2 regions of the Paenibacillus glucanolyticus genome follow, and region 1 is predicted to be linked to the other one. Evidence: riboswitches for the same ligand, from Rfam matches in the RefSeq annotation. Region 1 holds a riboswitch; the other holds the start of a gene.
The links. Region 1 has a riboswitch for S-adenosylmethionine ahead of WDY75_RS05200 (methionine ABC transporter ATP-binding protein). Riboswitches for the same ligand answer to the same signal wherever they lie in the genome.
Positions count from the first base shown of each region.

Region 2: it holds a riboswitch for S-adenosylmethionine, as region 1 does, so the genes downstream of both, metA (homoserine O-succinyltransferase) here and WDY75_RS05200 (methionine ABC transporter ATP-binding protein) in region 1, are expected to answer to the same signal.

Region 1 is NZ_CP147845.1:1,091,123-1,094,539, reverse strand. Features, by position in the region: gene WDY75_RS05210 (MetQ/NlpA family ABC transporter substrate-binding protein) at 1-272, opposite strand, end outside; gene WDY75_RS05205 (methionine ABC transporter permease) at 339-1,007, opposite strand; gene WDY75_RS05200 (methionine ABC transporter ATP-binding protein) at 1,007-2,023, opposite strand; SAM riboswitch class I at 2,131-2,277, opposite strand; gene WDY75_RS05195 (Cthe_2314 family HEPN domain-containing protein) at 2,399-3,118, opposite strand; partial or broken gene WDY75_RS05190 (UbiD family decarboxylase domain-containing protein) at 3,165-3,417, opposite strand, start outside.
Region 2 is NZ_CP147845.1:1,513,456-1,516,872, reverse strand. Features, by position in the region: gene WDY75_RS07370 (PLP-dependent transferase) at 1-326, opposite strand, end outside; gene metA (homoserine O-succinyltransferase) at 351-1,268, opposite strand; SAM riboswitch class I at 1,401-1,529, opposite strand; gene corA (magnesium/cobalt transporter CorA) at 1,972-2,907, shown strand; gene WDY75_RS07355 (HRDC domain-containing protein) at 2,981-3,417, opposite strand, start outside.

The DNA.
Region 1 (3,417 bases):
TCTTTGGAATCTACTTGCGTATTCGGCAGAACATAATCCGTGAACTCCACGATTTCCAGGTTCACGCCCTCTTTTTCAAGCGCAGGTTTGATATGTTCCAGAATTTTCGCATGTGGTGCAGGCGAAGCTCCTACTTTCAAGGTTACGGTCTCTTGACCGCTGCCTCCCGTTGTTCCCCCTGGCTCCGAAGCGTTATCCGCAGGCTTGCTGCCGCATGCAGCCAGCACCGTAACCAAAGTCAAACTGATGAGTGCCAATGTCCATTTTTTCATTCTTAAACTCTCCCTCCGAAAATGTATTATCTATATAATGTCTGCCTTGATGCTTTACCAATCCCGTTATTTTCTTGTAAAATGCCGTACCAGGCGGTCCCCTGCCATTTGCAGCAGCTGCACCAGCACAATCATTAACACAACGGCCAGAATCATGATCTCCGTCTCATAACGGTAATAGCCGTACTTGATGGCCAAATCCCCTAAACCGCCGCCGCCGACCTGACCCGACATCGCCGTATAGGATACCAGGGTCACAATCGTGATGGTCATGCCCGCCAGCAAACCCGGACGAGCCTCGGGAAGAAGCACCCTCCACACGATTTGGCTTGTCGAGGAGCCCATCGCATGAGCGGCTTCAATGACACCTTTGTCCACTTCATTCAGGGCCGTCTCCACCAGTCTGGCGAAGAACGGTGCTGCCCCCACAACGAGCGGCGGAATGGTTCCCAGGACGCCGTACGATACACCCACAAGCGACTTCGTAATCGGGATCATCGCAACGATCAGGATGATGAACGGAACCGAACGCAGGATGTTCACAATGAACGACAGGATCGAATATCCGAAGCGCACCAAGCCCGATGTGGATCTTGCAGCCATATACAGCAGCACGCCAACCGGCAGCCCGATAATGAAGCTGAACAAAGCCGAAGCCCCCAGCATTCGCAGGGTATCCAATGTTGCCGTACCGATTTCTTTCCAGTCGATCTGGGTAAAATCGAGCTCGAACATTAATGAATCACCTCCACGTCTAATCCTTGTTGAAGCAGCTTCCGAATCGTCTCTTCGATGGCTCTTTCTTCCCCTTCGAAGCGTACGATGAGCTGGCCATACGGTGTTTCCTTGATCGTGGAGATCGTGCCCTGCAGAATCGCAAAATTCACGCCTGTCTCATGAACGGTATGGGATAGAATGGAATCGTACGTTTTCGATCCCAGGAACGTAATTTGCACCGCTTGGGAAGAGCTGTTCGCCTGACCCTGCATGGCCAGCCGGAGCGCTTCTCCGCTGTCCAATTCTTGACGGATGAATTCCTGCGTCACCTCATGTTTAGGTTTCAGGAACACTTCCGTTACCGGCCCCTGCTCCACAATGCCGCCCTGATGAATAACGGCCACCCGATCACATATGCTCTGGATGACATGCATCTCATGGGTGATCAACACAATCGTGAGATGAAATTTCTTATTAATATCCAGCAGCAGGCGCAGGATCGAATCCGTGGTCTGCGGATCCAGCGCTGAAGTGGCCTCATCACACAGCAGAACCTCCGGATCGCTTGCCAACGCTCTGGCTATGCCGACCCTCTGCTTTTGTCCTCCTGACAGCTGGGACGGATACTTGTCCCGGTGAGCCTCCAAGCCAACCAAGGCCAACAGCTCGGATACTTTGCGTTCCATCTCAGCCTTCGGCGTCTTGATCAGCCGCAGCGGAAAGGCAATATTATCGTAAACCGTTGCGGATGACAGCAGGTTAAAGTGCTGAAAGATCATCCCGATTTTGCGACGCTCTGCTTGAAGCTGCTTCTTGCCGAGCAGTGTCAAATTCTTACCGTTAACCCACACCTCGCCGGAGGTGGGACGTTCCAACAAATTGATACAACGGATCAATGTACTTTTACCTGCGCCGGAGTGTCCGATCACACCGAAGATTTCTCCTTTTTCAATCGACAAATCCAATTCGGACAAGGCTGTGGTTAGCGTTCGGGCTTTTCCGTACTGCTTCGTCAATTGCTTGAGCTCAATCAATCCGATAATCCTCCTTTTTCCATAGCCTCATATCTATTTACCCAAAATAAAAGAGCCTCTTTTTGTAGAATCAAAAAGGGCTCTCTTTACGTAAAAGTCAACGCCTTTTCTCATCTGTCAAAGCCATAGGATGATCCTGCAGCTTTGAAGGAATTAGCACCATGTCACTCCATCCGTCATCGCGTTACGCGATATACGCTGGAGCCGGTTGCCGGGCTTCATCGGGCCTGTCCCTCCGCCTCTCTCGATAAGAAAACATCGATATGAAATTTTTCCAATTAATTTGATCTGATTTAATAACATTTAATGAATGCAATAGTTAGTATAGATTCTTTTCAGGTTTTTGTCAAAAGGAATTTCATGGCGATTTTGTGCCTAAACCCGCACTCCTTTTTCCGCCCAGATCCGATTAGTATATCGATACGAGGCAGCCAAGCTTCGGCATACCATATCTACACCCTGCTTAAGATCCTCGAGGTGCTGGTCGATATCCTCCAGCTCGATTTTATCCGACAGTCCCTGATGGCGCTGCCACAGATCATCCTGCATCTCTGAATTCATATAGTGGATCTCAGCGTTGCGGCGTTTCCGAAGTGTGTTCAGCGGTATTTTATAGCGTTCCTTGATCGCCTCAAGCTCTGACGCCAGCTCACCGTGTGCCTTTAGAAACTTGAACTGCCGCAGTGCCGTAAAGTAGGAGAAATGAGCCTTAACCTTCGAGGTGTGGAGATCATACAGCTCATTAAGCACCGTACCCAGCTTGTCAAGGATGGAGAATACGCGAATAAATCCGTTTTTGTAAAAATACACATACCTTTGATACTCGCCCTGCTCCTGAATTGACATATCATCGATATAACCCGATTTAACCGACTGACTGAAATGCTTGGCCGCATTCCAGCTCTGCTCCAGCTCATCAAGGGATACAATCAATCCGCGGGTCCAAATCTCAAGCTTGCGAAAATCATGCGTTGGATCCTGATGTTTCTCCATTTCCTTTTGCAGCAGCCGGGTTGTCTTGACCATCGATTCGATGGCCTCCTCAAGCAAGCCATTGTTGTGTCGGGGCTGTTCCCCGAGTAACATTCGCAGCATGGCGGTACCCCCTCGCGTCGTCAGATTAACCTTCTTTCATGAATTGCTATTTGCCAAAATAATCGCTCCAGCGAGCATCCACCGTCTGCACGATATCTTCTCGCGGGGACAGCTCCTCCGGATATCCCGGTTTCATTCGTGATCAATAACCAGCGGAAGTTTATAGGATAGATGATGATGCTGGATATCAGCTGCCGCATGAATATCCGTTGCCGGATTGAAGCGGGTGAAAACCGTCCACAGGAATGAGGTTTGTGTGGCCGCTGCCGCTTCGGCATCATCAACCACAATCACCAACG
Region 2 (3,417 bases), 420 kb from region 1:
AGCCGGTACGTTCCTCCATACAGATCCAGCGAAACAATCAGATGATCCCCCTGACCGAAAAGGGAAAATATCGTCTGCAGCGCAGCCATGCCTGAGCTGCATGCAAATCCGGCATCACCGGATTCCAGCTCTGCGCAGGCATCCTCCAATACCGATCGGGTGGGATTTTTCGTGCGGGCATAATCAAAACCCGTGCTCTGCCCTAATTTCGGATGACGGTAGGCCGTCGCTTGATATATCGGAAATGTAACTGCACCTGTCACCGGCTCCTGCACCGATCCGATCTGTGCCAGCCGGCTCTCTATACTTAATGGTTTCTTCTCCATCACTTACTCTCCTCCTGTACGCTGCTATATTTGCGGACCAATATCGTATGGCGTTTCTTGATATACATAGTAATTGAGCCAATTAGTAAATAATAAATTTGCATGCGCACGCCATATGGATGGAGGCGTTCTGGTTGGATCATCATTCGGGTAATAATTGCGCGGCAGGGCAATGTCCAATCCTTTGGCAGCATCGCGGTCATATTCCCACTTCAGAGAGTCTGCATCATACTCGGAATGTCCTGTGGCAAAAATCTGTTTTCCGTCCCGGCTTGAAACCAAGTAGATTCCTGCTTCCTCCGACTCAGACAGGATGACCAGATCGTCAATCCCTGTAATGTCCTCGCGCCGAAATTCCGTATGACGGGAGTGCGGAACAAAGAACAATTCGTCAAAGCCGCGAAGAAGCTTGGTACACGCCTCATTAATCGTATGAGGGAATACGCCAAAGCATTTTTCCTCCAGGCTGTACTTGGGCACACCGTAATGATAATAAAGCCCTGCCTGAGACGCCCAGCAGATGTGCAGCGTGGAAGTCACATGCGTCTTGCTCCATTCAAAAATCTCGGTGAGCTCATTCCAGTAATTTACTTCTTCAAATTCCAACTGCTCCACCGGGGCTCCTGTAATGATCATGCCGTCAAAACGGCGGTTCTTCACTTCCTCAAAGGTTTTGTAAAAGGATTCAAGATGCTCTGCCGACGTGTTCTTCGAAACGTGGGAGCTGGGATGAAGAAGCACAACGTCCACCTGAAGAGGGGAGTTACCGATCAATCGTAGCAATTGCGTCTCCGTGGTTTCCTTGGTAGGCATCAAATTCAGAATAGCTATCCGCAATGGGCGGATATCCTGGTGAAAGGCATGGCTTTCATCCATTACAAAAATGTTTTCTCCAGCCAGAACTTCCTTTGCCGGCAAGGCATCCGGAATTTTAATTGGCATAAGGGCTCACTCCTTCAAATTGTGAAATGATACATCCATTTAAGCTGTGAGAAAGAGCGTTAGACTGTATAAACGCAAGAATGACCTTTCTCAAGTAGAGAAAGGTCATCATATACGTATCACAATGCGCCTCTCTCATCTGTCAGGCTATACGCGGCTCATAAGAATCGTCGTATCTCCTGCAAGAATTAGCACCGTGCGATGTTGCCGCCGGTTGCCGGGTTTCATAGGGCTAGTCCCTCCACCTGCTCTTGATAAGATTTCGCTTTATTCAATTGTCTTCAAACATGGTTCGTAATTGATATTTACTTTAAATCATCCGCAATTGTTCGTCAAGAACCTTTTCGTTTAATCCGTCACACTTCACCGTGGGCTCCCATACCCTGTACTAGGGTCTTGCATACGCCGGATTTCAACTTGAAAGGTCCCACACCCGGCGTTATACTAGACAAGTGCTGTTTGAAACCGAGTATGAAAGAGGTGACATGGAAGATGGACGGTGACCCGAGCCAGAAAGTGGATGCACAAGACGCACAACCGCATAGGATTAAGATCAGCTTACCGGCAGAGGGCAGCGTTATTTTTCATGCGCTTTTATCGTATTCATCCCTTCCTTAGATTATGCCTGTACGCCGGTTAGCTGATATCCTGTGCCTTTACTGCTTAACCAAGCAGCTTGTAATTGACAAAGGAGTGATATCAGATGAAAATCCGGTTGGTCGATTCGGGTGTATTTACCCCTGTTGAAGACATCGAAATGACGCTGACAGCTCCGGCCAGCGGCTTCTACTGGCTGGATGCAGACGTGGATGATTTAGCCGAGCTGCAGCCCCTCTTCTCCCTGCATGATCTTGCAGTTGAGGACTGTCTCAGTGAAGAGGAACAGCGTCCCAAAATCGAAATATATGAGAACCATTATTTTATCGTCGTGAACAGCATCCGGTTTGACGACGAGGAAATTTTTCTTCGGGCATTAAACGTTTTCCTGGGCAGACATTTTATTATTACGGTAACCAAGCAGAAGATTCATGAACTCCGTTCGGTGAAGCCGCTTCTTTGGGAGGATGAGGTTAGCACGCCTGACCGTTTCCTCTATCTGCTGATCGACCTCGTCACAGACAATTATTTCTCTGTCGGGGACCGCATTGAAGCACGGATCGAGAAGCTGGAGGAAGACATTCTCATGCATACCAAGAAATCTCATCTCAGTGAAATCATCGGCCTGCGCAGTGAAATTCTGTGGCTGAAAAAAGTCCTTGGACCTCAGAAGGAAGTTATCAACACCTTGAACAAAAAGGATCTCCGGCTAATCGATGACCAACTGCAGAAATATTTCAGTGACATCTATGAGAATGCCGTTAAAATTTCAGAAACGTTTGAGACCTATCGGGATCTCATGGGTAACCTTCGCGAGGCTTACCAATCCAGTATCGCCAATCGGGCGAATGAAATTATGCGTGTGTTCACGGCCATTACAACCATCTTCATTCCACTAACGCTGATTACGGGCATTTATGGTATGAACTTTGACTATATGCCTGAACTTCATTGGAAATATTCGTATTATGTTGTTATCGGCATCATGGTATTTGCCGGCGCTCTCATGTTCTATTTGTTCCGCAAAAAAGACTGGATATGATATATAGGATTCATATAATTAGGACGGACCTCCTTGCTCATAGGAGATTCCGTCCTGATTTCGTTAATGCCTATTAACCGACTTTTGCCTTCCCGGGCTCTTCCCGGCGAAAGCGAATCCGCATCAGGCGAAGCCGCTCATACAGCCGCTCCGTTCCGCCAGCCTCATCACCATTCGGAGATTGTCCATACACGCGCTGCAATACCGGCTTAAGAAACGTATCGCCCAGCTCCTCGAACGCCTTCCATACCGTCTCCTGCTCCAAATCCGTAATCTCATCCAATTCTACTTGCAGCAGCTGCTCGGTGTCATAGCCCTCCTTCTCGAGCCCTTCCAATTCCTCGACCAAATCCCGCCTTGATAACGATGTACGCTCCTCCAGCTGGGTTAGCGACACTCCCTCGGCTATGCCAAGCAGCACGGTACGACGAATGCGAAAGCGATCCAGCTCCTGTTTATATTTCTGTTCCTTCTGCTTGTACAGCCAGGATAAGAACACCTCTTCCTGCA